Regions from separate parts of the Calidifontibacter indicus genome, predicted to be linked through region 2. Evidence: predicted binding sites of a transcription regulator. Region 2 holds the regulator's gene; each other region holds the start of a gene.
The links. Region 2 encodes LexA, which represses DNA repair genes until DNA is damaged. Its sites were predicted from a motif close to TCGAACANNTGTTCGA; they were not measured.

Region 1: a site for LexA is predicted at 8,796-8,811, ahead of DFJ65_RS05200 (HNH endonuclease signature motif containing protein). Genes of this name have one in related genera too.
Region 3: a site for LexA is predicted at 4,343-4,358, ahead of DFJ65_RS00440 (HNH endonuclease signature motif containing protein). Genes of this name have one in related genera too.

Annotation. Positions count from the first base shown of each region.
Region 1 covers NZ_QTUA01000001.1:1,081,702-1,092,192, reverse strand. Annotated here, with positions in the region: gene DFJ65_RS05240 (proline dehydrogenase family protein) at 1-92, opposite strand, end outside; gene DFJ65_RS05235 (transglutaminase family protein) at 130-996, opposite strand; gene DFJ65_RS05230 (alpha-E domain-containing protein) at 993-1,919, opposite strand; gene DFJ65_RS05225 (circularly permuted type 2 ATP-grasp protein) at 1,919-3,592, opposite strand; gene DFJ65_RS05220 (sugar phosphate isomerase/epimerase family protein) at 3,766-4,575, opposite strand; gene DFJ65_RS05215 (Ppx/GppA family phosphatase) at 4,576-5,502, opposite strand; gene DFJ65_RS05210 (DUF3109 family protein) at 5,501-6,352, shown strand; gene DFJ65_RS05205 (class I SAM-dependent methyltransferase) at 6,355-7,047, shown strand; gene DFJ65_RS05200 (HNH endonuclease signature motif containing protein) at 7,062-8,792, opposite strand; gene DFJ65_RS05195 (NAD-binding protein) at 8,916-10,491, opposite strand, start outside.
Region 2 covers NZ_QTUA01000001.1:2,711,149-2,721,639, forward strand. Annotated here, with positions in the region: gene nrdR (transcriptional regulator NrdR) at 1-299, opposite strand, end outside; gene DFJ65_RS12895 (LysM peptidoglycan-binding domain-containing protein) at 697-1,077, opposite strand; gene lexA (transcriptional repressor LexA) at 1,377-2,099, shown strand; gene DFJ65_RS12905 (Sir2 family NAD-dependent protein deacetylase) at 2,110-2,985, opposite strand; gene DFJ65_RS12910 (LysR family transcriptional regulator) at 3,033-3,956, shown strand; gene DFJ65_RS12915 (winged helix DNA-binding domain-containing protein) at 4,015-5,151, shown strand; gene DFJ65_RS12920 (DNA internalization-related competence protein ComEC/Rec2) at 5,148-7,478, opposite strand; gene DFJ65_RS17850 (ComEA family DNA-binding protein) at 7,485-8,600, opposite strand; gene DFJ65_RS12930 (DegV family protein) at 8,696-9,580, opposite strand; gene leuS (leucine--tRNA ligase) at 9,577-10,491, opposite strand, start outside.
Region 3 covers NZ_QTUA01000001.1:90,633-101,123, forward strand. Annotated here, with positions in the region: gene purL (phosphoribosylformylglycinamidine synthase) at 1-2,178, opposite strand, end outside; gene DFJ65_RS00440 (HNH endonuclease signature motif containing protein) at 2,293-4,335, opposite strand; gene DFJ65_RS00445 (MFS transporter) at 4,544-6,040, opposite strand; gene DFJ65_RS00450 (helix-turn-helix transcriptional regulator) at 6,135-7,097, shown strand; gene DFJ65_RS17260 (hypothetical protein) at 7,102-7,248, opposite strand; gene DFJ65_RS00455 (acyl-CoA dehydrogenase family protein) at 7,535-8,713, opposite strand; gene DFJ65_RS17265 (hypothetical protein) at 8,818-8,979, opposite strand; gene DFJ65_RS00460 (magnesium chelatase ATPase subunit I) at 9,071-10,459, shown strand; gene DFJ65_RS00465 (vWA domain-containing protein) at 10,471-10,491, shown strand, end outside.

The sequences.
Region 1 (10,491 bases), 1.6 Mb from region 2:
CTGACCGGCGCCTTCTCGACGACGTCACGAACCTTGGTGTTCTTGCTCAGGCCGATCATGCCCTGGCGAAGCGCGGCGCTCGGGTCGAACAATGCCTTCTCCTTCTTGTGCGGCTCTCGTGCAGTGGGATCAGGCCAATCTGCTGATCTCCACCGTGACGGACATCTTGCTCCCGGGAGTGCCGGTGAAGATGCCGCGCAGAGGGGCGACGTCGGTGTGGTCGCGTCCGTGCGCAACCTCAATGTAGAAGTCGTCGGGTGTGGTGCGCACGGCCGGGTCGAATGCGACCCATTCGCCGTCCCACCACTCGATCCAACAGTGGCCGTGACCGGAGATCACCTCGCCGATCTCGGCGGTGCGATCGGGCAGCAGGTAACCGATGACGAAGCGCGCCGGAATGCCGGCTGCCCGCAGTGCGGCGATCGTCAGATGGGCGAGGTCGATCGAGCCACCCTCGCCGACGTTCCACACCTTGTCGGCCGTCCTGGCGTGGGCGAAGCGCTCGCGCCGGTAGCCGACCTCACGGTGGATCCGCTCCACGATGCCGTCGACGAATTGCGCGGGCGTCTGCGACTGTGCGCGCACCTCGTCGACGACGGCCGCGAAGGCGGCACCGGTCGTGCAGTGCCCGGTCAGGTCGAGGTACTCCCCCAGGTCGTCGACGACCTCCTGGGCGGCCACCTCGTGCCAGCCGAGGTGCCGGCCGGGTGCCTCGGCACCCTCACCCGATTCGTGCTCGCGGTGGACGGTGACGGTGCTGATCGCGACCACCTTGAGCTCGGCGTGCGGCTCGTGCAGTTCGAAGGTGGTGACGTTGGTGCCCCAGTAGTCGATCCACGAGTCCTGCCACGGGGTCGGTGTGATTTCCAGCCTTGTGTGCGAAACCGTTTGGGCCAGAGTCGATTTGGGCACCATTCGGGCTTCGTTGTACGACGCGACGGCCGGGCCTGAGTAGGTGTAGCCGGCGCGGTGCACCAGGCGCAGGGTGACGCTCACGATTCACCTCGGTTCCATTCGGGAGAGATCGCTCCCTCGAAGTAGCGTTTGGTCACCGCGTCGGTGGCGGCTGCACCGACCCGTTGCAGCCCCTCCATCTCGGCGGCGACATCGGCGAGCACATCGCTGATCGCGCGGTACTCCAGTTGCGCGAGCGCCTGACCGACGATGCGGCGGGCGTCTCCGGAGAATCCGGTGCGCGACTTTTTCGGGTCGAGCTTCTCCAGGCACTCCTTCGCCTCGGCCAGACAGAAGCTGACCGACCGCGGGAACAACCGGTCCTGCAACAGGAACTCGGCAGCCGACCGGGGCGACTCCGACGCGCGATGGATGCGGGTGAACGCGTGCGCGGCGCCGCACGCGCGCAGCGTCACCAGCCAGGACGACGCGGAACCCGTGCCGTAGCTGGTCATCAGCGTCACCCGCGCGGTCATGTCGACGCGTTCGATCATCCGACCGAGCTTGATGAACTGCCACCCGTCGTCGTGGCTCTGGGTGTTGTCGGCCAGCGCGGCGATGAGATTGGCGCGTTCACGCACCAGCCGAAACGCGTCGGCCGGACGCATCCGCCCGAGCTCGCCCCGGTTCACCGCGAGATGAGTGGTGTTGATCGCCTCCCACAACTCGATCGACACGATCTCGCGCGAGCGCCGGGCGTTTTCCCGGGCCTGCCAGATCGCGTGCGCGATCGAGGTCGGCGCCTCCTGGTCGACGAGCAGCAACCGCAGCACGTCATCGGTGGTCGCCGGCCCCTCGTGCGCCACCGCCATCGCCGCGAGCAGCGAGCGACAGGTGGCGTCGTGGTCGAGCACCGGGTCTTCGACGAGCAGTTGCAGGTGCACATCGAGGATGCGCGCGGTGGCCTCGGCGCGCTCGATGTAGCGGCCAATCCAGAAGAGGGACTCCGCAATTCGACTGAGCATCAGCGGTTTCCCCCGTCCGTGCTGGTCTGACTCTGAGATTGGGACTGGCTCTGGCTGCCCCCGGACTGACTCTGGCTCTGTGTCTGGCTCTGTGTCTGGCTCTGTGTCTGGCTCTGGGATTGACTCTGTGTCTGACTCTGCGCCTGCGCGGCACCGGGCGCCAGCGACTGCGGTTGGTCACGCTCGGCGTCGGCGGCCTCCCGTTGCGCAGCGGCACGGGCGGTGCGCTGCGCCGGGTGCAGCACCGCGCCGTCCGCGGCCGGCTCGGCGACGACCGCAGGGTCACCCGGTTCGGGTGCGAGCACCCAGGTGTCCTTCGACCCGCCGCCCTGGCTGGAGTTGACGATCAGTTCGCCCTCGGGCAGTGCGACGCGCGTCAGGCCGCCCGGCAACACCCACACCTTCTCGCCGTCGTTGACCGCGAACGGCCGCAGGTCGACGTGCCGCGGCGCGAGCTCGCTGCCGATCAGGGTGGGCACCGTGCTCAGTTGCACCACCGGCTGGGCGATCCAGCCGCGGGGGTCCTGCAGCAGCCGGGTGCGCAGCTCCTCGATCTGCTGCGGGGTTGCCCGCGGGCCGATGACGATGCCCTTGCCGCCCGCGCCATCGACCGGCTTCACCACGAGTTCGTCGAGCCGGTCGAGCACCTCCTCGCGATGACCGGGGTCTTCGCAGCGCCAGGTGTCGACGTTGGGCAGGATCGGCTCCTGCGCCAGGTAGTAGCGGATGAGGTCGGGCAGGTAGGTGTAGACGAGCTTGTCATCGGCCACGCCGTTACCGACCGCGTTGGCGATCGTGACATTGCCGCGCCGTGCCGCGTTGAGCAGGCCGGGCACGCCGAGCACCGAATCACGCCGGAAATGAACGGGATCCAGGAAGTCGTCGTCGACCCGGCGGTAGATGACGTGCACCGGAACCAGCCCGTTGGTCGTGCGCACGCTGACCCGTCCGGCCTGTGCGACCAGGTCGCGCCCCTCCACGAGGCGCACCCCCATCAACCGCGCCAGCAGCGCGTGCTCGAAGTACGCCGCGTTGTAGGAGCCCGGCGACAGCACCACGACCGTCGGGTCGCCCACACCGGACGGCGCACAGGCCCGCAGGGCCGCGAGCAACTTGGCGGGGTATTGCGTGACCGGGCGGATGCGGTGGTGCGCGAACGCCTCGGGCAGCCCGGCCGACATCGCGCGCCGGTTCGTCATCACGTACGAGACACCGGACGGGATGCGCACATTGTCCTCGAGCACCCGGAAGTCACCGTTGGCGTCGCGGATCAGGTCGATGCCGGCGACGTGCACACGCACCCCCGCGGGCGGGTCGATGCCCTTCGCGGCGCGCAGGAAGTGCGGGCTGCTGGTGACGACACGGCGCGGGATCACACCGTCGTTGAACACCTGACCCTCGCCGTAGATATCGGCGAGAAATGCTTCAAGCGCCCGAACCCGTTGTGCCACACCAGCTTCCACCCGCGACCACGCCTGGTTGTCGATCAGGCGCGGGATGATGTCGACCGGGAACGGACGTTCCTCGCCACCGATATCGAAGGTGACGCCCTGGTCGAGATAGGTGTGCGAGAGATAGTCGGCCCGCGTGCGCAGATCGTCCGGAGTGAGCTGTTCGACCTGTCTGCGCAGCTGCGCGTATGCCGAGCGCGTCTCGCCGCTGTCGGCATACATCTCGTCATAGGTGTTCGGTCGCGTCCGATACGCCTCGAAGATCCCTGTCACGCATGCGAACCTAGCGCGATTGTGTTGCGCCCGTGTTTCAGCTGCGAGGCTTCGCTGTGTGATCAATGCCGCCGATCCCCGCCCGAGGAACGGCCTGCGTTCAGTTCTTCTTGACGTATGCGTCAGTCGGCCGACGCGGGCGCCGCAAGATGCAGCCGGGCGAACGCGAGCGCCTCGGCGAGGTCGAGTTCGCGGTCGTCGTCGGACAGTTTGCGGGTGCCGACCTCGACCACGACATCGCCCGAGAAGCGCTGGGCAGCAAGCATTTCCAGCACCTCGGCGCAGGGTTGACCGCCGCGTCCGGGCACCAGGTGCTCGTCTTTGAACGACCCGAGTCCGTCGGCGAGGTGGATGTGGCGCAGCCGATCGCCGAGGTCCTGCACCATCTGCACGGCGTCCGACCCGGCGGTCGCGGTGTGCGACAGGTCGAGCGTGACGTTCCGGTAGTCCTCCCCCACCGGGTCCCAGTCGGGCAAATAGGCCTGCATCTCGCGTCCGCGGGCACGCCAGGGGAACATGTTCTCGACCGCGATCGCGATGCCCGACGCGTCCTCGCGGGCCCGAATGCCCTCGACGAACTCGGTCGCGTATTCCTTCTGCCACCGGAACGGCGGGTGCACGACGACCACCTCGGCCCCGACCTCCTGGGCCAAGCGCACCGAGTTGTCGACCTTGCCCCACGGTTCGACACCCCAGACCCGTTGGGTCAGCAGCAGCGTCGGCGCGTGGATCGACACGACCGGGAGCCCGTAGTGGTCGATCAGTCGGCCCAGCGCGCCCGATTCCTGGCTCACCGGGTCGGTCCAGACCATCACCTCGATGCCGTCGTAGCCGAGGCGCTCGGCGAGGTCGAACGCGCCCACAACCCCCAGGGGGTACACCGAGGATGTCGACAATGCGACACGCGAGTCGGGCACGTCCACCACACCCATCTAGGAGTCCAGCCAGTCCAACCGTCGCAGGATGACACCTTCGCGCATCGCCCACGGGCACAGTTCCAGCTCTGCGATGTCGAGCAGGTCCATCACGGCCTCGATGACCATCGCGCCGGCGAGCACCTGCGCCGACCGACTCTCGGAGACACCGGGCAGCGAGGACCGTTGTGCCGCAGTCATCTTCGACAGCTTCGGCACCATCGCCTTGAGGTCGTCGCGGGCGAGCACGCGACGCACGTACGGGCCCTCACCGGACGGCGCGGCACCGCACATGCGCGCCAGGGAACGGATGGTCTTGCTGGTGCCGATGATCCGGTCGGGCACGCCCGCCTTGGTCAGCGGACGCAGTTCGCGGGCGATGTCGGAACGGATCTGCTTGCGCAGCGCCTTCAGATCGGCGGACGGCGGCGGGTCGCCGTGGAGAGTGCGGGTCAGGCGGCCGGCGCCGAGCAGCAGGCTCATCGCGACGTCGGGTTCTTCGTCGGTGCCGGTGACGAGTTCGAGGGATCCACCACCGATGTCGACGACGAGGAGGCGGCCGGCCGACCAGCCGAACCAGCGGCGTACAGCCAGGAAGGTCAGCCGGGCCTCGTCCTCACCGGGCAACACCTGGATGTCGAGGCCGGAGCGGGTGCGCACCTGCTCGATGACGTACTCACCGTTGGCGGCCTCACGGATCGCGCTGGTCGCGAAGGGAAGCAGTTCCTCGACGCCCTGGTCGTCGGCGATCTCCTGGCACTCACGCACGAAGGTGACCAGCGCGTCGACGCCGCTCTCGGCAATGTGACCGGCGTCGTCGGTGAACTCCGAGAGCCGCAACTCCCGCTTGTGCGAGAAGGCCGGAAGCGGCCGCGCCCCCTGGTGGGCATCGACCACGAGGAGGTGAACGGTGTTCGATCCGACGTCGATGACACCCAGGCGCATGAGGGCGAGGTTATCGGTAGGCAACAATGCGTCCGTGACCGAGACACCGTTCGAGACACCGCTGCGGGCCCCACGGGTCTGGGCCGAGTTCGACAACCCCGACGACGACACCGAGCGTTTCCGGGTGGATCTGACCTGGCTGACGTCGAACTGGACCTGCATCTTCGGGCAGGGTTGTCAGGGCATCTACGCCGATCGCCCCGACGACGGTTGCTGCACGCTCGGCGCGCATTTCAGTGACAAGGACGACCTGAAGAACATCAAGCAGGTCGCCAAGACCCTCGGCCCCGACGAGTGGCAGTACTACGACGAGGGTCACTCCAAGAAGGGCTGGACCGAGAAGGAGGACGGCGCGACCAAGACCCGCGTCGTCGACGGCGCGTGCATCTTCCTCAACCGCCCGGGCTTTCCGGCCGGCGCCGGCTGCGCGCTGCACCAGCACGCGATGGCCGAGGGCATCGAGCCACACACGATCAAGCCGGACGTCTGCTGGCAACTGCCGATCCGCCGCGACTTCCGCACGGTGACGATGAACGACGAGTCGAGCTTCACCGAGGTGACGATCACCGAATACGACCGCCGCGGCTGGGGTCCCGGCGGCCACGACCTCGACTGGTACTGCTCGGGCAACCCGGAGGCGCACGTGGGTAAAGACCCGGTGTACGTCTCGAATGCCGGAGAGCTGAAACATCTGATGGGCGAGGCCGGTTATGCCGAACTGGTCCTTCGCTGCGAGGCTCACCTCGCCGCGGTCGAAGCCGCGCAGCGTCCGGGCCGCCGCAAGATGCTGCCGTTGCTGGTGCACCCCGCAACGCTGGCCGCCCAGCAGCAGAATCGTCGAAGGATCTGAGAATGGCCGAGTACGAAGCGATCCCGTCGCCGAACATCTGGAACAACCCCGACATCTACGAGATCGAGAACCGCGGCGTCGACCCGGACGGTCTGATCTGGGACGCGATGCGTTCGGTGCGCGACTGGGCCGGCGCCCGCGTGCTCGACGTCGGCTGTGGCACCGGCTTCCACCTTCCCGAACTGGCCCGCACCGCCGCGTCGGTGATCGGTGTCGAACCGCACGAGCCGTTGGTGCGCCGAGCGCAGGCCCGGGTGCGCGGTCTCGGGAATGTCGACGTCCGGCTCGGCGGCGCGGAGATGCTGCCGGTCGAGGAAGCGTCCGTCGACGTGATGCACAACCGGTGGGCGTACTTCTTCGGCGCCGGCTGCGAGCCGGGGCTCGCCGAGCTCGACCGGGTGATGGCCCGTGGCGGAGTCGCCTTCGTCGTCGACAACGACGCGTCGCGCTCGACCTTCGGGTCGTGGTTCCGCGAGGCCTGGCCGACGTACGACCCCGTGTCCGTCGAACGCTTCTGGGACCGCCAGGGTTGGTCGAAGATTCCGGTGCTCATGCGCTGGAAGCTCGACTCGCGGGCCGACTTCGAGGCCGTCGTCGGCATCGAGTTCGACAAGCACCACACCGACCGGATTCTCGCGGCGCACCAGGGCGACGAGGTCGACTACGCCGTGTGCGTGCGCTGGAAGAAGTACTGACCGGCGCTGCTCGCTCAGCCTGACTGAGGCCCATTCGCTGATTCGGACTGATCGTCGCTTCGGCCTTTGTCGGTGTCGGGGTAGGTGACGTAGCGGCGGCCGGTGCGGCTGATCCAGGTACAGATTCCGTCGTCGGTCATCTCGACGTCCCAGTGGCCTTTGGTTTTGGCGTCGTGGTGGTGTCGGCACATGGCTGCGAGGTTCGCGCCTTTGGTGTCGCCGGTTGGCCATTCCTGCACGTGGTCTTCGTCGCAGCGGATCGCGGGTCGGCTGCATCCGGGGAACCGGCAGGACTGGTCCCTCAGTTGGACGAACTCCCGGATCTTCGGTGGTGGTTCGTAGCGTGCGGAGGCCGTTTCGGCGGTGATGCCGGTGTCGGTGTCGAACAGCACCCGGGTCAGCCGGCAGCCGAACCGTTCGACCAGCGCATCGACGGTGTCGGGAGCGACCAACCCGATGCCCGGGATCTCCGCCCAGTCAGTGCGGGTGCTCCCACGGGCGTCACCATCTGGTGGGCCGGTCGAGCCGTGTGATGTCTCCGGATCGGCTGTGTCACAGTCATTTTCGGGCGGACCTGGATCGCTTGCCGCCTGCGCACCGGCGCCTTCGCCGTTGTCGGCGCAGTCACTGCTCTCGTCATGGTTGTCGCTGGTGGCGTTGGTGCGTTGGAAGGGGACGTGGATGACGAGGTGAAACCCGATGTCGCAGCCTTGGGTGACCAGGTCGCACAGCGCGTCGAGGCGTAGCTGACCGAGCGTCGGTTTGACCGTCGGTTTGAACGCTGACCCTGGCTCCGTCCCCATGCCCGACCCTGCCGGCGTGCCCTGCTGTCCGGTCTGCTGGGGGTACTGCTCGGGGTGGGCTTCCGCGTGTTGTTCAGGGTGTTTGCGCCAGGTGTCGGCCAACTGGTCGAGCGCGGCGTGGATCTTCGCGATCTGATCCGCCGGACCCACCGCCCGCAGTTCGGACAACCCGGGGATGTCGGAGCCTTCCGCCCAGACCCCGATCGCTTCCCGCGCGGTCCGCTTCTTCGTTTGTTTGGCGGCGTCGGCTTCCCACCGGGTCACCAGTGCCCGCACAGTCGACTTCAGCTTCTGGAACCCCCACGAGGCGAACCCACGCGACCCCAACAACTCGTCCTCGACCATCGCCGCCGTCGTGGAGGTGGCGTCGGCCAGTTCGGCCGCGACGAGGCTCACCTTCCAGAACGGCACCCCACCCGCGACCGCCGCCTCGACCAACCGCGGCGTCTTCGTACACGCGGTGACCGCGGCACCCAGCCTGGTGGAAGCGGTGCGTGGTGCGAGTTGGCAGGCGGCGGCCAAATCGGTGTCGGCGAAGTCGGCCTGATGCCCGATGGGCCGTTCGACCGGCACCGCGAACCCGGTGTCGGTATCGATGACTTCGCGGTCGATCGCGGCGTACCTCGCCATCGCGATCGCCGCAGCACCTTGCACGACCGAACCCGTCACCGCGGCCGCGCTGATCGTCTCCTCCAACGACCGCAGCTCCTCCACCGACGACACCCGTCCTGTCGACGCAGCCTCACCCGCGCGGATGGTGTCGGTGTCGATCTTGGCGAACGCGTCCCGACACAACTGCGCCGCCGCGGCCAGCATCTCCGTGGGGGTTGAGTGTTCGGTGATGACCGGCCGCACCCGATACGTCTTGCGACTCAACAGGGAATCGAGCAGCTCGAGTTCGACCTCGCTCAGAGGCTCGTCGATCTCGTAACTGGTGGTCATGAATCAAACATATGTACGACCACCGACACCCACAATCAGTCGCAGACGACCTGTGGAGAACCGGCACCTACCGGATGGGCTGTGGATCAAATTCCGTTGGGAACCAGAGGGCTTCGGCTCGGCCTACGCAGCTCCTTGACGCCGCCCCAACTTGCGCCACAACCACGTCGTCGGCACGTGACTGCCGGTGACGACGTACTCCAACGTGGCCGGGTAGAACAACGCCGCACGCAGATCGGAGAACCCGTGCGAGGCGCCGGCGAGCAGGATCTTGTCGCCGACACGAAGCGGCGTGCCGGGCGGCGGGGACAGGATCTCGGCCCCCTCGCGCGCGAGCATCAGCACGACGAGTTCGAGGTGTTCCTCGCGGTTCAGCGGGTGGTGCAGCAGGTCACCGATCGTGAGGTCCTTGTCGGCCAGCCAGTCGACCACGGCGGGCGCACCCTCCTTGTCGAGGGTGACGACCTCTTTCTCGGGCGCGCGACGTCCGCAGTAGGCGACGATCTCGTCGCGCACCGCGAGCGCATAACCCTCGTCCTGCTGCAGCACGTGCTCGATGTACTGCCAGAAGGTCGGGGCGAGCACCCGCGCCAGCACCTCACGGGCGACCAGTTCCGTGGAGATGTAGACCGAGTCGATCTCCATCGCGCTGACCAGGGCGCGGTAGGCCTCGGTGCGCTGACGGACGCACAGAAACACGTCGGCGTTGGCGGCGAGCACCTGCTCCGCGAGCGCGAGGTTGGTGAGGTCGTTGGCGGACGCGGCCACGAACCCGACGACGTCGTCGAGCACCGGCAGGGGGTCTTTCTCGCCGATCAGGTCGACCTCGAGTCCGGCACCGCGCAGATCGGCCGCCACCATGCGTCCGAAATCGCAGTCGCCGGATACCACCCAGGTGCCGGCGTCCAGGCCGGGGTGCGGCGCAGGGAGGTTCTCCTCGTCGTTGTCCATGAGCCACCAGATGAGCTGGTGGGTGCCCGGCTGATGCAACTGCAGCGCCAGATATCCGCCGTAGCGGTCGTCCGGATTGATGATCGCCGTCGGCGCGAACTCCTCCATCCGGGCCTGGACGTCCTTGTCCACGCAGCGGGCGATGCACGGGATCTCGGGGCGCAGCAGCGCAGCACTCATCACCACCGCGAGGTTGGCCTCGTCGTCGTCGGTGAGCGCCAGCACGGCTTCGCACATCGGATGGCCGAGCCCGGCCAGGCCGAGGGTCGCCGGGAACTTCCCATCACCGCCGTGCGCGGGCACGTCGGCGTGCAGTTCGTCGGTCCAGACCGCCTCGACCCGTTCCTGTTCGCGCTCGACCACGACGAACCGGCGCCGCCTGCGGTCGAGCTCCGAGCCGACCGCCTGACCGGCAGCGCCGTAGCCGACGACCAGTTCGAACGGCTCCCGCATGCCCTTCACCTTGCGCCGGAAGCGCTGGGTGCCGAGCGCCTGCTGGAAGGCGGAGTCCTGCATGATCGAGAAGATCACGCCGATCGTGTAGGCCCAACAGACCACCAGCATGAAGATCGACGCCGTCATCCACATGCGCTGCGCGTAGGTGAACGGGTGTGGCGCCTCGGTGTAGCCGACCGTGGTGACGGTCATCGTCACCTGGTAGAACGCGTCGAACAAGGTGTACTTGTACGGCTTGCCGTCGGCGGTACGACCGGGGATGAGCGACAGACCGATCATCGACACGGTGAAC
Region 2 (10,491 bases):
ATCTCGGCGGCTCCCGCCGAACGGATGCCTTCCTCGACCTGCTGGGCGAGCAACGCGAGTTGGTCTTCGCTGACCGGGCGCCCCTGGCAGGCCTTGCGGACGCCGACGAGCACCTTCTGCCGGGAGAACGGCTCGCTCGCGCCGGACCGCTTGACCACCGTCAGGCTCGCGGTCTCCAAGGTGGAGAACCGCTTCCCGCACGACGGGCACTGGCGACGCCGCTTGATCGAGGTGCCGTCGTCACTGCTGCGGCTGTCGACGACCCGCGAGTCGTCGTGTCGGCAGAACGGGCAGTGCATGGTCACCTCCGGGTGGCGTCACGATCGATCAGAGCCCGCGATGGGCATAGGAATGCCCGGGCCGCGAGGCCTTTTCGGATCGATCTGGGGGTCGATTGTGGAAAACCGGTGTAGAAGTCCGTGGATCCTGTTGACTAGCTGGGGACCTACATGTGGACAACTTACAACGGTGTAACTACTAGATGTAGGGATGCTATTCCGGTCCGACCCCAAGATGCAACAGCCCCGGCGTGGCGAATTCGGCCCGCTCCGGCCGAGCCCGCAAATGCGCAGGTCACGGACTTGCAACACCTCGAAATCGATCGGGACACGCCTCCGCGACCGACCGAACGACGAGGCCCGGCGTCGACCGATCAGGTCGACACCGGGCCACGAGATGCACGTGATCAGCGCAGGCTCAGCGCGGGACCACCAAACGCTGACCCTCGCTCACCTGAAGGCTGTTGAGGCCGTTGGCGCGCTGGATGCGGTAGACGGCTTCGCCGACCGGCAGTTGCGGGTAGGCAGCGTGGGCCACCTCGGACAGGGTCTGCCCCGAGCGGACCACGAGTTCGGAGCTCGAGGAGCCGCCGGCGAACGCCTGGCCAACTCCCCACCCGCCACCGACGATGGCCGCGAGGACCAGGGCGGCCACCAGGCGCCGACCACGGATCGTCAGGCGCACAGCGCCCTCGCCGGCCGCCGACACCTGAGACTGGGCGGGCACGAGGTGCAGGTGGCGGCGCGTGCGCGGCTCGCGCCCGACGACCGGTGCATCCCAGTGAGCGACTGCACTCATGATGTTCTCCATCCCCGACGCCTGAGCGTCGTCCCAATGTTCGCTCGCACACGCGTGCGATAGAACGCCTGTACGATGTATAGCACGGTTGTTCGAAATAAACGAGACACGCGTCGTACAAATGTTTGATAACTGTGTGCGAGCGGCATAGCCTCTTTCCATGCTTCGCAGCCTGGCAGCGACCACCGACAACCTCCGTCGGCCGACTGTCTGACCGCAGGCACCAGCACCGCAGCTGGAGCACGACACGAGCACGACACGAGCACGGCCCCGGCGAGACGACGAAGGACGCAGACGACATGGCCAAGATCCACCAGTTGCCCGACGACGAGGGCGGCACCGCGCTCACGACCCGCCAGCGGAAGGTGCTCGAGGTCATCCGCAACTCGGTCGACCGCCGCGGTTACCCGCCGAGCATGCGCGAGATCGGTGAGGCGGTCGGTCTCACCAGCCCCAGTTCGGTCGCTCACCAGTTGTCGATGCTCGAGCGCAAGGGCTACCTGCGCCGCGACCCCAACCGGCCGCGCGCGATCGAGATCATCTCCCCCGATCACAACGCCGAAAAGCGCGGCGTGCGGGGTGGTTCCAGCGTCACCTCGGCCGACGAGTCCACGGTCGACGAGACCGGCGCCGGCGACCAGCGGCCGGCCGCGTCCTACGTGCCGGTGGTCGGGCGGATCGCCGCCGGCGGCCCGATCCTCGCCGAGGAGGTCGTCGAGGACGTCTTCCCGCTGCCCAAGCAGATCGTCGGTGAGGGCGATCTGTTCCTGCTGAAGGTCGTCGGTGACTCGATGATCGACGCGGCGATCTGCGACGGCGACTGGGTCGTCGTGCGTCAGCAGCCGACCGCCACCAACGGCGACATCGTTGCGGCGATGCTCGACAACGAGGCCACCGTGAAGACCTTCAAGCGCCGCGACGGCAAGGTGTGGCTGATGCCCCACAACCCCGCGTACGACCCGATCGACGGCGACCACGCCGTCATCCTCGGCAAGGTGACCGCGGTGCTACGCCGGGTCTGAGCTCCCGGAATCAGTCCCCGGATTCAGACCCGGAGTCAGTCCCGGGCACATCACCCAGCACGTCCCACACCGCCTCCTGCAGCACCTCGCGCAGGGGGCGGTGGACGTGTCGGGTGGCGATCTCCTCGGCCCGTGACCAGCCCGTGTTCATCAGCACGATCGGCACCTCGAGCGCGGCGGCCCGGCGGGCGAAGCGGTAGCCCGACATCACCCCGAGCGACGAGCCGACGACCAGCAACGTGCGACTTGCGGCGACGAGGTCGAAGCAGTGGTCGACGAGCGGTTTGGGCACCGACTCCCCGAACATCACGACGTCGGGCTTCAGCAGGTCGCTGCCGCAGGTCGGGCAGTGCACCAGCGTGATGTCGTGGATGAGCGATTCGTCGATGTCGACGTCGCCGTCGGGGCGCAGCGGAAGGTTGCGCGCACGCTCGGCATCGGCCGCGAACGCCGGGTTGAGCCGGGTGAACTCGCGCTGCACCCACTCGCGGTCGACGGTGCTGCGGCAGTCGAGGCAGATCGCGCGGCCGAGGTTGCCGTGCAGCTCGATCACCGTTCGGGATCCTGCGCGCTGCGCCAACCCGTCGACGTTCTGGGTGATCGTCGCGGCGAGCAGGCCGGCGCCTTCCAACCGGGCGAGATGGTCGTGTGCCGGGTTCGGTTCGGCGGTGCGAAACCGCGTCCAGCCGACATAGGAGCGGCTCCAGTACCGCTGCCGAGCAGCCGCACCCGCACGGAACTCGGCCACGGTCATCGGTTGCACGCGGCGCACGCCGTCCGGGCCGCGGTAGTCGGGCAGACCGGAATCCGTGGACAACCCGGCACCCGTCATCACGAGCACCTTGCCCGCACGCAGGCGATGAGCCAGGTAACTGCGGTCGTCCATCGGGTCCTTCGCTGGTCGTTCGGCGCGTCGCACGTACGCTAGTAGGCATGATCGACGCTGCCGGACTCCGGGTGATTCGTGCCATCGCTGACGAGGGCAGCTTCACCGCGGCCGCGTCGTCGCTGGGTTACTCCCAGCCTGCCATCTCCCAAATGGTGCGCCGCTTGGAGGAGCGGCTGGGCACTCCCCTGGTCGAACGACTCGGACGCAACGTGCGCCTCACCGAGGCCGGTGAGGTGCTCGCCCGCCATGCCGGCGCCGTCCTGGGCGCGATCAGCGCGGCCGAGTCGGAGGTGGCCGCGATCGCCGGTCTGCGTTCGGGCCGGGTGCGGCTGATGGCCTTCCCGTCGTCGTCGTCGACCCTGGTGCCGAAGGCGTTGTCGCTGGTGAAGAAGCGTTTCCCGCAGGTGCAGGTGACCTTCGCCGAGGGTGAGCCGCCGGAATCGTTGGCCGCGCTGCGCGCGGGCGAGTGCGACGTCGCGGTCGCGTTCACCTACGAGGGGCTCGAGCTCACGACCGACCAGCTCGACGACTTCGAGGTGCGTGAGCTGTTGCTCGACGACGTGCGCATCGCGCTGCCCCTCGACCACCCGCTCGCCGCCCACGAGAGTGTCGACCTCGCCGACCTCGCCCAGGCGCCGTGGATCGCGGGCTGCACCCGCTGTCGCGGCCACCTGCTCGCGTTGGCCGACGGCGCCGGGTTCGCCCCCGATGTCGCCTTCGAGACCGAGGACTACGTGGCCGTGCTCGGACTCGTGGCCGAGGGTCTGGGAGTCGCACTGGTGCCCGACCTGATCCTGCGTTCCGCCCCGAACGCGCGGGTGAAGGTGCTCCCGATCGACCCGCCGTCGCACCGCCGGGTCTTCGCGGTCACCACGCCCGACCTCACCCGGGTGCCCGCCGTGGCCGCCATGATCGACGCGCTCGTCGAGGCGGCACACGACCAGTCGTGCGTCGGTGCTCCGGCCTGAGCCGCCTCGCCGACCAGCCTCGCCGGTGCCGACAAGCTGACAACTTCGTGAAGGCACCGTGACGGCGCGCGTGGTCGACCGGCAGTGGGTGAACCGGCGCCGGCTCGCCGTCCAACGGTTGTCGTCGACCCCATTGCCGCACGCGGCGGACGCCGTCCGCCTGCTCACCTGTGTGCAGTCGCAGGACGCGCCTCTCGCCGCCCACTCGCTCGCGATGCGCTCACGGGACACGCGCTACGCCGAGGTCGTGGCTGCGCAGGCGCGCGGAGACTGGGTGCGCACCCACATCCTGCGACCGACCTGGCACTTCGTCGCGCCGCAGGACCTGCGCTGGATTCAGGCGCTGACCGGCCCGAAGGTGGAGCGCTCCGACGCGGCACGCTTGCGGCAGCTCGGCATCACCGCCGACGTGATGGACGCCGGTCTGGATCTCCTGCGCGAGGTGCTCGCCGACGGCGCGGCGCTCTCACGCGCCGAGCTCGGGCCGATCTTCGCCGAGCGCGGTCTGCCCGGCCCGGGCGAAGCGATAGCGCATCAACTGATCGTGGCCGAGGTGCGGGCCGTGATCTGTTCGGGCGCCCCGCGGCTCACCGGCAACACCGCCGAGCACACCTACGCACTCGTCGCCGAGGTGATCCCGGCCGTCGAGGCCGATTCGTGGCCACGCGAACACGCCGCCTGCATGCTGACCCACCGGTTCTACGCCGGACACGGCCCCGCATCCGAACGTGACCTTCAGCGGTGGAGCGGCTTGACGCTCACCGAAATTCGTTCCGCAACAGCGGAACTCACGTCGTCGCCGACCCTGCGTGACACGCACCCGCTGGAGGCTGTCGAGCTCGACGGCGACACCTTGTGGTTCGATCCGCGGGTGCCGGCCCGCACGACCCGCCGACAGAGCGCGTACCTGTTGTCGACCTTCGACGAGGCGGCGCTCACCTACCCCGCCTCGGGCTTCCCCCGGCGCGACGCCGGCGCCGATCGAGTCCGGATGCTTTCCCAGGCCGCACGCGGAGTGATCATCGTCGACGGCAGCGACGTGGGCACCTTCGGTCGCACGATCGGCCCGCACGACGTGCGCGTGACCATCCGCGCCGAGGTCAACCTGAGCGCCGACGCGCGCGACGCCATTGCGCACGCCGCGCAGTTCCTGGCCGACTTCCACGACCGGCCGCTCCGACTCGACTTCAGCTAGACCGCCCCGACTCGCAACCGGTCACCCGACCCGAACAACAGGATCGTGCCGTCGCGGTCGGTGCGCAGCACCGCGCATCCGGCGAGCAAACCCAAGGTGCGCGGCGCCGGGTGCCCGTAGTCGTTGTCGGCCCCGACGCCGATGAGACAGACCCGGGGTGCGACGGCCGCGATGAGTCCGGCGTCCTGATTGGCCGATCCGTGGTGCGGCACCTTGAGCACGTCGAAGCGTCCGTCGACGAGCTCCCGGCGCACCGCCGCGCCGGCTTCGCGTTCGATGTCGCCGGTGAACAGCAGCCGGGCACCGCCGGCGTGTACGTCAAGCACCACCGAGCCGTTGTTCTGCACCGATCCGTCGGTGAGCGTGCGCGCCGGCCACAGCACCCGGGCGCGCACCGAACCGATCACGAGGTTCTCCCCCGCAACCACCGCACGCACCGGCAGCCGCGACCGGGCGATGAGCTCCATCGTCGGCTCGCGCCGGGAGGCCTCCTCCCCCTTGCCGGCTGCGTCCTGCTGATCGACGGACGTCGTCAGCACCTGCCCGACGGTGCGCCCCGACCGCAGCACGCCGGAAAGACCGTCGACGTGATCGGCGTGGAAGTGCGTGAGCACGATGGTGTCGATGTGACCGATGGCGAGGCGGGACAGGCAGGCATCGACGGCGTCGGGGTCGGGACCGGTGTCGACCAGGAGCACGCCCCCGCCCGGGTCACGTACGACGGTCGCGTCGCCCTGACCGACATCGCACATCGCGACGAACCACCCGGGTGGGGGCGACGGGGACGGCACCGGCACGACGAGCGCGAGCGCGGTGATGCCGGCCGCACCGGCGCTCCACCGGCGGCGGGTCAGTTGGTGCAGCCACCAGGGCGCGGTGGTGAGTGCAAGCAGGATCGCGAGCACGAGCGTGACGACGCCCGGCCAACCCGGCAGCCAGGGCAACGAGCCGTAGGGCAGCGCGGCCGCGACATGGGCGATCAGTGCGATCCCCCACGCCGGGAGGCCTGCCACCCACGCGAGCGCCACGGCGGCGGGTGGCAGCAGCGGCGCGGTGCAGACCACGAGCACGCCGGCCACGGTGGCGATCGGCACCAGCGGCGCGGCGGCGACATTGGCCGGCAGCCCGACCAGGCTCACGCTGGATTGCAGGAGCACCGTGATCGGTGCACAGAAGACCTGCGCGGCCAGCGGCACCGCGGTCGCCTCGGCGAGAGGCGCCAGCCGGGGCGGCAGCCGCCGTGCCATGGCGTCGGCCCAACGCCGCGCGAACAACAGCAGGCCGAGGGTGGCCAGCGCGGACAGCACGAAGCCGAAGGACCGTGCGAGGTGCGGGTCGACGAGCAGCAACACCAGCACGGCCGCGGCCAACGCGGGCGCCCCGACCTTGCGCGCGCCCGAACGCAACGCCAGCAGCCCGACCACGCCCATCGCCGCGGCCCGGATGACCGAGGGTTCCGGGCGGCACAGCAGCACGAACAACCCGAGACCGACCAGCGCGAACACGAGGCGGTAGCGGCGGGGCACCCGTAACGCACCGGCGAGCCACTGGATGCACAGCAGCACCACGGTGACGTTCGAACCCGAGACCGCGTTGAGGTGGGTCATGCCGGTCGCCCGCATGTCGTCCTCCAACTGGGTCGGCATCCGAGTGGTGTCGCCGATGACCAGTGCCGGCACCAGACCGGCCGGGTCGGCGGGCAGGCCGGAGGTGGCCGTGCGCAGACCGGTGCGCAGGTGTTCGACGACCCGCTCGGCCGGTCCGGCAGGGCTGACCCGCGCGACGCGGTTGGCCCGCAGCACCGCGACGACGTCACCGGCGCGTTGTGGGGGCTGGAGGCGACCGGCCAGCACCACGCGTTCGTGCCAGCGCAGCGCGGTGAACTCCTCCCCGCCGAACGCGAGCACCGGCGTGCGCACCCTGGTGGTGCTGCCGCGCGCATCGATTCGGTTGACCTGCAGGCGCACTCGCCAGGTCGGCGGGCTCCCCGGACGGGCGCGCACCGGCATCGGATCGGAGGCGACCTTCGCCTCCACCCGCACGCTCGACCCACGCTCGGCGAGCGCGGCGATCGGCCCGGCATCGGCGACCGCTCGGTGACCGAGCACCCCGACGAGGGCGGTCGCGGTCGCGAGCGCGATCAGGCCGATCGCTCGACATCCCGGGCGGCTCGAGAACCCGACGGGCACCGTGGCCACTGCAGTGCCGAGCACGCCGAGCACGAGGTTCGTGGGCGACTGGATCAGCGCGGCGGTGGTCGCCCAGGCGACGAGGGCCGGCACCAGCAGGCGGACGTCGAGGTTCGCGCGCTCCCGCAGCGGCGTCATCGGCGCTCAGACGGTGACCAGCGGCCGCAGCTGTTCGAGCAGCTTGTCGCCGATGCCAGCGACCTCGCCGAGGTCGTCGACCGTGCTGAAGCGGCCGTTGGTGGTGCGCCATTGCAGGATGCGGGCTGCGAGCACCGGCCCGACGCCGGGCAGCCCGTCGAGATCGGCCTCGGAGGCAGTGTTGAGGTTGACCGGCCCCGCGGTGTCTCGGCCTCCCGACCCGCCGCTGCCGCCACCACCCGTTGTTGCGCCGCCCGTTGTTGCGGGCGCCGGCGCGACCGACGGCGTCTCGCCCGGTTTCGGCACGTGCACCTGTTCGCCGTCGCCGAGGGGTCGGGCGAGGTTGACCGCCGACAGGTCGGCAGCCGGCGTCGCTCCCCCGGCAGCCTTGATCGCGTCGTCGACCCGCGACCCGGCGGGCAGACGCACAACCCCCGGACGGCGCACCTGACCCACGACGTGCACCAGCACGAAACCTGTCGGCTGGGTGGCGGTGGCCTGGGCGCCACGGGCCAGCCCGGTGGCCGCGTTCGGGGAGACGTTCGGGGAGGCGTTCGGTGAGGCGGAGCCGGCGGCGGCGGTCGAACCGCCCGGCTTCGCGGCAGCCGTGCTCGGCACGGCGAGCGGAGTGGGGGTCGCCTGTTGGCGAGCCGACCACACCCGGAAACCGAAGATGATCGCCACCACCACGAGCACGACCAAGGCACCCAGCAGTGCGGAGCGGCCGGGACGGGTCTCGATATCGGTGTCGGGCAAGGGTGTTCGGAACAACGGGGTGTGTGGACGGATCGGCGCCGGCGACGTGTGCCCGCGCGACCGGCGCTCGGCACGAGTGTGCGGCTCCTGCTCGGGCCAGGGCACGTCGACGTCCGGGTCGTCGTCGGGATCGTCGTAGCCGGCGTGCTGGTCATCGATGGAGTCACGCTCGCGGTCGTCCTCGAGGTCGTCGAACCCGAGAGCCGCGAGACCGCCCTCCTGCGGCGTGCGGCGCCGCCTGCGCAAACCGAAGACCGGTCGCCGGTCGATGAGTTCGTCCTCGTCGGGCAGCCAGGGCGTACGCCGGCCCTCGTCGAGTTCGGCGAGGATGGCGGCGAGCCGGTCGGGTGGCTGCTGACGTGACATGACCCGCACGGTAGGTGCGGCAACCGCTGCGTGGGCGGTGCTCGGCGCCGCCTGTGGACAACCGTCCGACGAACCGGACGCTGTGGCCTGGACCGTCAGCCGCGTGCCGTGCCCCGGGCAAGACGCGGCGCGACGGCGACGGCGAGCATGCCCGGCCCCACGTGCGCACCCAGCGCCGCGCCGAGTTCGACGAGCACGATCTGGCGCGCGTTGGGCACGTCGGCGGCGAGCTGCTCGGCGAGCACCTCGGCCCGCTGCTGGGCATCGAGGTGCTGCACCGCGATGTCGACGCCGTCGGTGTCGGGTTCGTCGCCGATCTCGGCGGCGGCCTGGACCGCGAGCGCCTGCAGTCGAGTCAGCGCCTTGCCCGACGTGCGCACCTTCTCCAGCAGTTCGATCGCGCCGTCCTGGATCGTCAGCAGCGGTTTGATCGCCAGCGCCGAACCCAGCACCGACGACGCGCGCCCGATCCGGCCGCCGCGGCGCAGATGCTCGAGGGTGTCGACATAGAGGAAGCTGCGCGAACGGTCGGCGACCGCACGGGCGATCTGCTCGACCTCGTCCGCGCTCGCGCCTTCCTGGGCCGCGTTCGCGGCCGCCAGCACCGCGAACCCCATCGCCATGCCCATCGATCCGCTGTCGACGACGCGCACGTTCGCCGCGCAGCTCTGGCCGGCGATCTCGGCCGAACTGACCGTCGCCGACGACTTGGCCGACAGGTGCACCGACACGATCTCGTCGATGCCGCGTTCGAGGAGATCCTCGTAGGCCTGCAGGAACGCGCCGGGCGACGGGCGGGACGTCGTCACCTGACGGTGGTCACGCAACGCCGCCGCGACCTGCGTGGGGGTCACGTCGACACCCTCGTCGTACGACGTGCCGTCGATGGCGACGTGCAACGGCACGACGAACACCCGCCCGCGCACCACCCGTCCGGGCGGCAGGCAGGCCGAAGAGTCGGTGACGACGGCGACGGTCATCCGGCGACGATGTTGACCAGCTTGGGAGCGCGCACGATCACCTTGCGAACTTGCTTGTCGCCGATCGCCGACTGCACCCGCTCGCTGGCCAACGCGGCGGCCTCCAGGTCGGCGTCGCTGATGTCGGCGGCCACCTCCAGCCGGTCGCGCACCTTGCCCAGCACCTGCACCACACAGGTCACCTTGTCGTCGACCACCAGCGCCGGGTCGGCGTCCGGGAAGGCCTCGAAGGTGACGGTCTGCTCGTGCCCCAGGCGGTGCCACAGCTCTTCGGCGATGTGCGGCGCCAGCGGCGCGACCATCTGCACCAACGGCTCCACCACCGCGCGCGGCGGGGCGGCCAACCGGGTGACAGCGTTGTTCAGCTCGATCAGCTTCGCGACCGCGGTGTTGAACCCGAAGTGCTCGAAGTCGCGGCGCACGCCGTCGACGGTCTTGGCCAACAGCTTTGCCGTGTCGGCGTCAGGCGCGTCGTCGGTGACGCGCAGGTCGCCGGTCTCCTCGTCGATCACGTTGCGCCACAGGCGCTGCAGGAACCGCTGCGAGCCGACCACCGCTCGGGTCTCCCACGGGCGGGACTGGTCCAGCGGACCCATCGACATCTCGTAGACGCGGAAGGTGTCGGCGCCGTACTGGTCGCACATCTCGTCGGGCGTGACGACGTTCTTCAGCGACTTGCCCATCTTCCCGTACTCCCGGGTGACCCTCTGGCCCTCCCAGGTGTACGTGGTCGTGTCGCCGTCGACGTGCTCGACGACCTCGGCGGCCGGCACCGGTTGACCGCGGTGGTCGCGGAAGGCGTAGGCCTGCACGTAACCCTGGTTGAACAGGCGACGGAACGGCTCCTCGCTGCTGACCTGCCCCAGATCGAACAGCACCTTGTGCCAGAAGCGCGCGTACAGCAGGTGCAG
Region 3 (10,491 bases), 2.6 Mb from region 2:
CGCCGCAGCGAGGTTGGTGATCGCCTCGCCGACGGCCATCCGCCCCGATGCCGGTGCGTCGATCGAGGCCAGCGGCGAACGCTCACCACTGCTCATCGCCTGCCCGGCGAGCCCGACGAGGTCGGACAGGGTGACGGCGACGTCGGCCACCGGCACCTGCCACGGGCCGACCATCTGGTCGCGGTGGGTGAGCCCGCCGACCGTGCGGTCACCGATCGTGATAAGGAAGCGCTTCGACGCGACGCTCGGGTGGCGCAGGACGGCGTACGCCGACTCGCGCAGGTCGATCCCGGAGAGGTCGAACGCCGGGCTGGTGCGCTGCACGCGGCGCACGTCGCGGGTCATCCTCGGCGGCTTGCCGAGCAGCACCTCCATCGGCATGTCGATCGGGTGCTCCCGCTCGTCATCGCCGGCAAGCACCAGCTGGGCGTCGTCCTTCGCCACGCCGACGACGGCGAAGGGGCAGCGTTCGCGACGGCACAGGTCGGCGAACTCTTCCAGTGAATCGGCCTGCAGCGCAATGACGTAGCGCTCCTGAGATTCGTTGCACCAGATCTCCTTCGGAGCGAGTCCCGACTCCTCCAGCGGCACCGCCGACAGGTCGAAACGGGCACCGAGCCCGGCTCCGTCCACGAGTTCGGGGAAGGCGTTCGACAGGCCGCCCGCGCCGACGTCGTGGATCGCGAGGATCGGGTTGCTCTCCCCCATCGACCAGCAGTGGTTGATGACCTCCTGCGCGCGGCGTTCGATCTCGGGGTTGCCGCGCTGCACGGAGTCGAAGTCGAGTTCGGCGGCGTTGGTGCCCGAAGCCATCGAGCTCGCCGCGCCGCCACCCATGCCGATGCGCATGCCCGGACCGCCGAGCTGCACCAGCAGCGTGCCCGCCGGGAAGATGATCTTCTCGGTCTGGCTCGCGCTGATCGCGCCGAGACCGCCCGCGCTCATGATCGGCTTGTGGTAGCCGCGGCGCACCCCGTCGACCGTCTGCTCGTAGACACGGAAGAAGCCGCCGAGGCCCGGCCGGCCGAACTCGTTGTTGAACGCGGCCGCACCGATCGGGCCCTCGATCATGATGTCGAGCGGGGAGGCGATGTGGTCGGGCGCGCCGTAGTCCTCGTCCTCCCAAGCATCTTGTGTGCCAGGGAGATTGAGGTTCGACACCATGAAGCCGGTGAGCCCCGCCTTGGGCTGCGAACCGCGTCCGGTGGCGCCTTCGTCACGGATCTCACCACCGGCACCGGTCGCGGCGCCGGGGAACGGGCTGATCGCCGTCGGGTGGTTGTGGGTCTCCACCTTCATCAGCACGTGCACTTCGTCTTCACGCTCGGCGTACGCCGACGGGCCCGACTGCTCGGTGGGCATCCACCGGGTGGTCGTGCCACCGGCCATGACGGACGCGTTGTCCTTGTACGCCACGACCGTGCCGTGTCCGTTGACGCGCTCGGTGTGACGGATCATGCCGAACAGCGAGGAGGTCTGCTCCTCGCCGTCGACGATGAAATCGGCGTTGAAGATCTTGTGGCGGCAGTGCTCGGAGTTGGCCTGCGCGAACATCATCAGCTCGACGTCGCTCGGGTTGCGGCCGAGCCCGTTGAACGCGTCGACCAGGTAGTCGATCTCGTCGTCGGCGAGGGCCAGACCGAAGGTGGTGTTGGCTTCCTCGATGGCCACCCGTCCACGGCCCAGCAGGTCGATGCGCTCCAACGGTTCAGGGTCGCGTTCGTCGAACAGGTGGGCCGCGGCGGCTTGATCGGGGAAGGCCGACTCGGTCATCCGGTCGTGCAACACGGCAGCCGCGGACTGCCAGTCGGTGACCTCGCCGGTGAGCACGAACTCGGTGACCCGCTCGACCCGATGCACCGGAATGCCGCAGTTGTGCACGATGTCGGTGGCCTTCGACGCCCACGGCGAGATCGTGCCGAGGCGGGGCGTCACGACCACCAGCGTGCCCTCGGTCGGACCCTCGTAGGGGTCGCCGTAGGTCAGGATGCGGGCGATGGAGTCAGCGCTGAGACCGTCGAGCTCGCCTTCGGTCGCCACCCAGTGCAGGTGCCGCGCGGCGACGCCGGTGATCGACGGCTGCGCCTGCTGCAGACGCGTGAGCAGCGCGCGGGCGCGGAAGTGCGAGAGTGCCGACCCGCCAGGAACCTGGGTGAGGACGTAGTGCGAGGAAGCCATGAGCTGGGGTTCTCCTGGTGCGACAAGCCGGGTCTACAGGGTATCGACCCGCGTGCGAGCGGCTTGTCACGGTTCAGCGTCACGGCTCGGACGGCGGCCGGGCAGCCTCTTCGCCTATGGGTCGGTGAGGTCGTGCCAGGTTTCGGTGAGTCCTGGTGTGGTGCGGTAGGTGTGTCCGGTGGGTGAGGTCCACTCGACGATCCCGTTGGGGTGTAACCGGATCCGCCACTGGGTTTGCTTCATCCGGTGATGTCGCCGACAGAGGCATTCGAGGTTGACCGTTGTGGTGGGCCCCTGGGGCCATTCGACCGCGTGGTCGAGGTCGACGTTCTTGATCGCGGGACGGTCACAGCCGGGTGCCCGACACCGCTGGTCCCTGGTTTTCACGTACCTCGCCATCGTCGGTGGCGGCCGGTAGCTGTCGCTGGCCATCGTGTTCGCGGTGGGTTCCCCGGTGACGGGGTCGAACTCGAAGCTACTCACGGTGACTTTGTCGGCGAACCGGGCCAGGTCGGTCAGGCTGTCGGCGTCGATCGCACCGGCACGGGCGTGGACGCTCGTCGCGCCGCGTTCACGCATGTCGGAGACGAAGGCCCGGCCGTCACTGTCTTTGCCGGCATTGTCTTTGCCGGCACTGTCTCGACCCCTGGTGCTGCTGCCACCGAACGCTGCCGGTATCTCTGGCTCGACATACGGCTCAGTGGCCGGTGGTTCAGCATCACTGCCGTCCCCATGGTCACTGTCGTCAGCACGGCCCTCGCCATTGCCGTTGTTGCTGTCGTCGGCATGGCAACTGTCGTCGGCATGGCAACTGTCGTCGGCACGGCCACTGTCGTCGGCACGGCCACTGTCGTCGGCACGGCCACTGTCGTCAGCAAGGCCGTCGTCGTCGTTGCTGTTGTTGCTGTCTTTGCCAGCAGTCCCTTTTGCCCCGGTAGCCCCGGTAGCCCCGGCAGCAGCCGGTGCCTGGTTGGTGGGCTTTGTCCAGGTCTTCCCGGCCGTGCCGAAGGTCGGGGTGAGCACCTGGATGTCGAGGTTCAAGGTCACATTCCGCATCGCGAGGTCGAAGAACGCATCCACCCGGTACTCGCCCAACGTCTTGTCGGACTCGTCGCCGTGTTTCATCGCGAACGCCAACTGGTCGATCGCGTCCTTGACCGCGGTGATCTGCCCGTTGTCCCCAATGACAGTCAGCACCGACAACCCCGGCGTCGGATGCGGATCCTGGAACACACCGCACTGCTGCGCCCTCGTCTTCCGCGCCGTCTCTCGAGCGGCGGAGGGTTGATGCTTCCCCACCAACGTCCGGCACGACTTGCGTGCCTGACCCCTGGTTGTCTGGTGGACTCCCCGGCCGAGGATCTCCGCCTCGACCGTTTCGCACACATCCGGGGAGGCGTCCTGCAACTCCGTCGCAATATCCGCGGCCGTCTCCAGATTCGCCCGGCCCGCGGCGACTTCCCGCAACAGGTTCGGGGTGCGGGTCACCATCCGGGCGGAGCGTTGCACCAACCCGATCCCGGCCTGGATCCCCAACCCCAGTTCGGCAGCGACCGTGTCGGCGGAGTACATGCTCGTGAACCCCTGACCGTGCCGCACCCACGGCGTCTTCCTCGTGCCCTGCGGACCGTCGGGGTGCTCCCACCGAGCGAACTCCGCAATCGAACGAGCCCGCACCGCTTCCATCGACTGTGCTGCTTGATGCGCGGCACGGGTCGCGTCCTCGAACAACGTCATCCGATCGAACACCCGCGACTCGGCCACCAACACCTCATCCAGACCCGCGTCCAGAACAGTCAAGGCTTCGTCGTCGGCACGACCGGCCGACCCATCGGGCGCCGCCGCAGGCGCGGCTGATCCGACTGCCCCAAGTGTTCCTGCCGGGGCAGTCGTTTCGGGGAACAGGTCGTACCCGAGGAGCGCGTCGGGTTCGTCGACCGTGAACGGGTCGTCCTGCCCGAGCAACTCGTAGGCGTGGGCGCTGAGGATCTTGGAGATGATCAGCATGATCGTCACCGGGTTCGCACCCGGCACCAAATGAGGCTGGGACGCCAACTCGATCGCGGCGTCCAACCCGTCTTCGAAGATCACAGATTCAAGCAACTCGGCCGGGTCGATACCGCCCGGTCGAGCCTCGAATTCTGGTGTCCCCTCCATGCGCTAATCATACGCATGTTCGAACCCGATAGGAAGGGTTTCAACAGGCGAATTTGGTTGATTTCTGAAGGGTTTTCGCGGATCTCGACTCGACCTCCGCCACCGCTCCCACACCATCGCAACCCCCGCGAAAGTTTGCAGAATCGCGCGCTTGCGTCGCGTGTCCTGTAAACCTTCGCGGGGTGGGGGGTGCGCCCGGCAAGCAGGCTCAGCGCGTGTCCACCTCCACCTTCGCCGGCACAGCCCGGGCGGCCGCGACCGAGACCAGCAGCAGCACCGCCGCGATGGCCAGCACCACCTGGAAGGCCGGCGCGAACAGATCCACCGGCGCCGCACGTCCGACCGACTGCACGACCTCGAAGAAGACCGTTCCGATCACCGCGATACCGACCGCATTGGCCAGCTGGCCGCTGGTGTTGAACAGCCCCGAGGCCGAACCCGCGTGCTCGACCGGCACATCGGCGAGCGCGAACAGACCCACCGGAGCCACCATCAGCCCGAACCCGACACCGGTGACGACCATCGGCGCGACGAACGCCCACCACGGGGTGGTCACCGACGCGAGGTGCACCACGACCGCCATCACGGCGAGTCCGGCAGCCATCACCAGTGCGCCGAGTTGCAACACCTGCCGCCCGATGCGCAGGGCGAGCACGGTCACGCCGAAGCCGGCAGCGGCCGAGGTCGCCACCGCGAACGGCACTCCGACCAGACCCGCTTTCAGCACCGACCAGCCGAGCCCGGCCTGGAAGTAGACGGTCTGGGCGAGGAAGTAGGCCGAGAGCGCACCGAACAGCAGCATTTGCACGGCGGTGCCGCCGGCGAAGCCGCGTCCGCGATAGAGCTCCAGGTTGACCAGCGGCTCCAAGCCGGCTCGTTGCACGCGACGCTGGTGGCGCACGAAGCCTGCAAGCACGACGGCACCGACGATCATCAGCGCGAATCCCCATTCGGGCCAACCGAGGTCGTGACCCATCGTGAGCGGGTAGAGCACCGCGAGCAGGCCGGCCGCGAGCACCGCGACGGCTCCCGGGTTGAGTCCGGGGCTAACGGCCGAGCGTGACTCGGGGATCCAGCGCAGCGCCGCCACAAGGGCGAGCAGTCCGACCGGCACATTGACCAAGAAGATTGCGCGCCAACCCGATCCGGCGATGTCAAGGTCGGTCAGCACCGCGCCGAGCACGGGCCCGATGACGGTCGAGATACCGGCCAGGGCCGTGAACGCGCCCATCGCCTTGCCGCGCTCCTCGGGCGCGTACATCACCTGCAGGCTCGACAACACCTGCGGCACCATCGCTGCGGCGCCGAGACCTTGCAGCGCCCGGAACAACACCAACGCCTCGGCGGACGGCGCTGCGCCGCAGGCGGCCGACAGCAGGGTGAACGCGACGAGTCCGCCGACGAACAGCCGCTTGCGACCGAAGCGGTCGCCCAGTCGCGAGCCGGTGATCAATGCGATAGCGAATGCCAACGGGTAGGCCGCGATGATCCATTGCAATTGCGGGCCGGTGGCCTGCAGATCGGCTTCGATGCTGGGCAGCGCGACGTTGACGATCGTGACGTCGATGAGTTCCATCGCCGAGGCGAGGAAGAGGCTGATGAGCGCGACCGTGCGAGCGCGGCCGGTCGGCAACGTGTCGCTGACGCGGTCGGCCGGCGAGCGGCCGGTGACGGGAGATTCGTCGTCCCTGGTGATGGTGGACATGTCGTGACCCTTTCGAAGGCGAAGTCTGGTGACATCACGACGCTAAAAGGCATTCCGGCCACTTCCTGACCGCTTTGTGGCGGACACTGAATTCATGGCCAACACGAGTTCCCGCACGCTGCGACTGCTGTCCCTGCTGCAGACCCACCGCTTCTGGCCCGGCACCGAGCTCGCCGGACGCCTGGAGGTCAGTGAGCGCACGCTGCGCCGCGACGTCGATCGGCTGCGCGAGCTCGGCTACCCGGTGCGCTCGAGCCGCGGTGTCGACGGCGGCTATCAACTCGAAGCCGGTGGGTCGATGCCGCCGCTGGTGGTCGACGAGCAGGAAGCGATCGCCCTCGTCGTGGCTCTCGGATCCTCAAGCGCTCCAGGCGAACTCGGCGATGCGACGCTCAGTGCACTGTCGAAGGTGATGCAGGTGCTCCCGGCGAAGCTGCGGCGTCGCGCGGAGGCCATCCGCGCCGTCACGGTCGACTCGCCGTTCGGCACGGCACCCGAGGTGGACGCGTCCGTCTTGGCCGGCGTCGCGGCGGCCACTCGCGACCACGAACGAATCCGGTTCTCCTACACAGCTCGTGGAGGGCAAGCCGCCGGCGACACCATCGGCCGCTATGCCGAGCCGCACCATCTCGTCACCGTCGGCACCCGTTGGTACCTGGTGGCCTACGACCTCGACCGACTCGACTGGCGGTCGTTCCGCGTCGATCGGATGAGCGAGCCGGTCGGCACCAGATCGCTGTTCCGGCCGCGCGAGGTGCCCGGTGGCGACCCCGCCGCCTACGTGCGCTCGGGCCTCAACGGACGCGACGAATCACTCACTCTCACAGCGCTGCTGCACGCACCGGCGCAGGAGATGGGGCCGCGATGGGGTCGCTACGGTGAGATCAGCGCGGTCGACGACCACACCTGCCGGGTGCGGATGGAGGTGCGCCACCCGGGCTGGGCGATCTTCGGGCTCGGGATGAGCGGGGTGCCGTTCGAGATCGAGCAGGCGAGCCCGCAGATCCACGAAGCGATGGCCGATTGGGCGCAGCGCTTCGCAGTCGCCACCCGGTAACCGGTCAGTGATCGACGGCGTCGACCACGGCAGCAGCGAGCACGGTGTGGCCATCGGAGTTGGGATGGTCGCCCTCGCCGGCGAGGTAGTCGGTGACGTCGGCCCTGCCGTCGGCACCATTGAGCGCGGTGTACACGTCGGCGTACGCCACCCCCTCCTCGGTGGCGATGCGGTCGATGGCACGGAGTCGCCGAGCCCGACGACGCGCAACGGCGGACTCGACGAAACGGTGGCCGCGATCGCGTCACCTTTTCCCGGCAGCGGCTGCATCGCCGTGCTCGCGCTGCTCAGCCCGATGCACGCGAGCGCGAGCAGCGCCGACGCGACACCCAAGTGGGTGCGACGCCCGACGCTGACGCTGTCGTGGCACACCCGTGAGCGTGCCCGCACGACCTCCGACGAACCTGGGAGCCGCGTGCGCGGCGCCCGAACGCCGATCAGCGGAAGGCCGACTGCCCGGTCAGCGCCTGGCCGATCATCAACTGGTGCACCTCGGAGGTGCCCTCGTAGGTGAGCACCGACTCCAGGTTGTTCGCGTGCCGCAGCACCGGGTATTCCAGCGTGATGCCGTTGGCACCCAACAGAGTTCGACACTCACGGGCGATCTTGATCGCCTCACGCACGTTGTTGAGCTTGCCCAGGCTGATCTGCTCCGGGCGCACGCCGTCGCCGTCCTTGAGCCGGCCGAGGTGCAGCGCCAGCAGCATCGCCTTGCCCAACTCGAGCGTCATGTCGGCCAGCTTGGTCTGGGTGATCTGGTAACCGGCGAGCGGCTTGCCGAAGATGTCGCGGTCGCCGGTGTACGACAGCGCGGTCTCGATGCAGTCGCGGGCGGCACCCACCGCACCGAAGACGATGCCGAACCGCGCCTCGTTCAGGCACGAGAGCGGCCCCGACAGGCCGGCGGCCTCCGGCAACATCGCCGAGCCGGGCAGCCGCACATCGTCCAGCACGATCTCGCCGGTCACCGAGGCACGCAGCGACAGCTTCTTCTTGATCTCCGGGGCGCTGAATCCCTTTGTGTCCGTGGGCACTACGAACCCGCGGACGTCGCGGCTCGACTCCCCGGTCTTGGCCCAGACCACGGCCACATCGGCGACCGGCGCGTTCGTGATCCACATCTTCGAACCGTTCAGCACCCAGTCGTCGCCGTCGCGGCGGGCCCGCGTGCGCATGCCGCCCGGGTCGGAGCCGAAGTCGGGCTCGGTGAGGCCGAAGCACCCGATCGCCTCGCCGGCGGCCATCCGCGGCAGCCACTCCTGCTTCTGCTCCTCGCTGCCGAACCGCCAGATCGCGAACATCGCCAGCGAGCCCTGCACCGACACCAGCGAGCGGATGCCGGAGTCGGCGGCCTCGAGTTCGAGGCAGGCCAGGCCGTAAGCAGTCGCCGAGGTGCCCGCGCAGCCGTAACCCTCCAGGTGCATGCCGAGCAGCCCCATCTCGCCCAGCTTCGGCGCGAGTTCCTTGACCGGCACCGTGCCCGCGTCGTACCAATCCTGCAGGTGCGGGCGCACCTGCGCGTCCAACAACGAGCGGACGGCGGACGTCATGTCGCGGTCGTCGGGGTCGATGAGGGAGTCGATTCCGAACAGTTCGGTGGGGCTCTGCGCAGCCATGGGCCTCGCCTTTCGTCGAAGTACGCGATCGGCACGAACCTACTTCGCGGCAGCCGGATCAGGGCAGCCCACATGGGCACGTCGCATCGTGTGCGGGTCCCGGGTCAGCGATTCACCGCGGCCACCACCGCCGCCGCCAGCAAGGCGTGGTCGTCGGAGTTGGGGTGGTCGCCGTCGTCGACGAGGTAGTCGGACACGTCGCCGGCGGTCTCCTTGAGGGCGGAGTACGCGTCGACGTAGGCCGTGGCCGACCCACCTCCGACCACCCTGGGAATGCGGCTGTGATTCGGCTGGGAGAACGACCCCGTCGGTGGACCGCCTCTGGTCAGTGTCGGTATCGCGACGTAGCGTGAAGGAGTGACGAACCCACCCTCCATCCGCACCGTCGGCGAGTTGCGCGCGAGCGGACACCAGAGCAAGCACCTGCGCGAAGAGATCCGGGACAACCTGCTCGCGGCCCTCGCCGAGGGACGCGACCCGTGGCCCGGGCTGCACGGGCTCGACGACACCGTCGTGCCGCAGCTGGAGCGGGCGCTGCTCGCCGGCCACGACATCGTGTTGCTCGGCGAACGCGGCCAGGGCAAGACCCGCATCCTGCGCACCCTGGTCGGGTTGCTCGACGAGTGGACGCCGGTGATCGACGGGTCGGAGCTCGGCGAGCACCCGTACGCCCCGATCACCCACGCCTCGAAGCAGCGCGCGGCCGAACTCGGCGACGACCTGCCGGTCGCCTGGCGGCACCGTGACGAGCGCTACGCCGAGAAGCTCGCCACCCCCGACACCTCGGTGGCCGACCTCATCGGCGACGTCGACCCGATGAAGGTGGCCGAGGGCCGCAGCCTCGGCGACCCCGAGACCATCCACTTCGGGCTGATCCCGCGCTCGCACCGCGGCATCGTCGCGATCAACGAGCTGCCCGACCTCGCCGAGCGCATCCAGGTGGCGATGCTCAACGTGATGGAGGAGCGCGACATCCAGATCCGCGGCTACATCCTGCGGTTGCCGCTCGATGTGCTCGTGGTGGCCAGCGCCAACCCGGAGGACTACACCAACCGCGGTCGCATCATCACCCCGCTGAAAGACCGCTTCGGCGCCGAGATCCGCACCCACTACCCGGTCGAGCTGGCCGACGAGATGGCGGTCATCCGGCAGGAGGCCCATCTCGTCGCGGAGGTGCCCGACCCGCTGGTCGAGATCCTGGCGCGGTTCACCCGCGGGCTGCGCGAGTCGTCGTCGGTCGATCAGCGCTCCGGTGTCTCGGCCCGCTTCTCGATCGCCGGCGCCGAGACCGTCGCCGCAGCAGCGTTGCACCGCAAGGCAGTTCAGGGCGAGAAGGAAGCCGTCGCCCGGGTCGTCGACCTCGAGACCGCGGTCGATGTGCTCGGCGGCAAGGTGGAGTTCGAGGTGGGTGAGGAGGGCCGCGAACGGCCGATTCTCGACCACCTGCTGCGGACGGCGACCGCCGACACCGTGCGGCACCTGTTCGCCGGGCTCGACCTCGCGCCGCTGGTCGCCGCCTTCGAGGAGGGCACGCTGGTCACCACCGGCGAGCGGGTGACCGCCTCCGACTTCCTCGCCGCACTGCCGCCGCTGTCGGGCGGCTCGCTCTACGACGACATCGCCGACCGCATCGACGCCAAGAGTGACGGCGAGCGGGCCTGCGCGATCGAGCTCGCGCTCGAGGGCCTCTACCTCATCCGCAAGATCGACAAGCAGTCCGGCGACCGCGAAACCATCTACGGCTGAACGGAACCCGCATGACCCACGACTCCCGATAC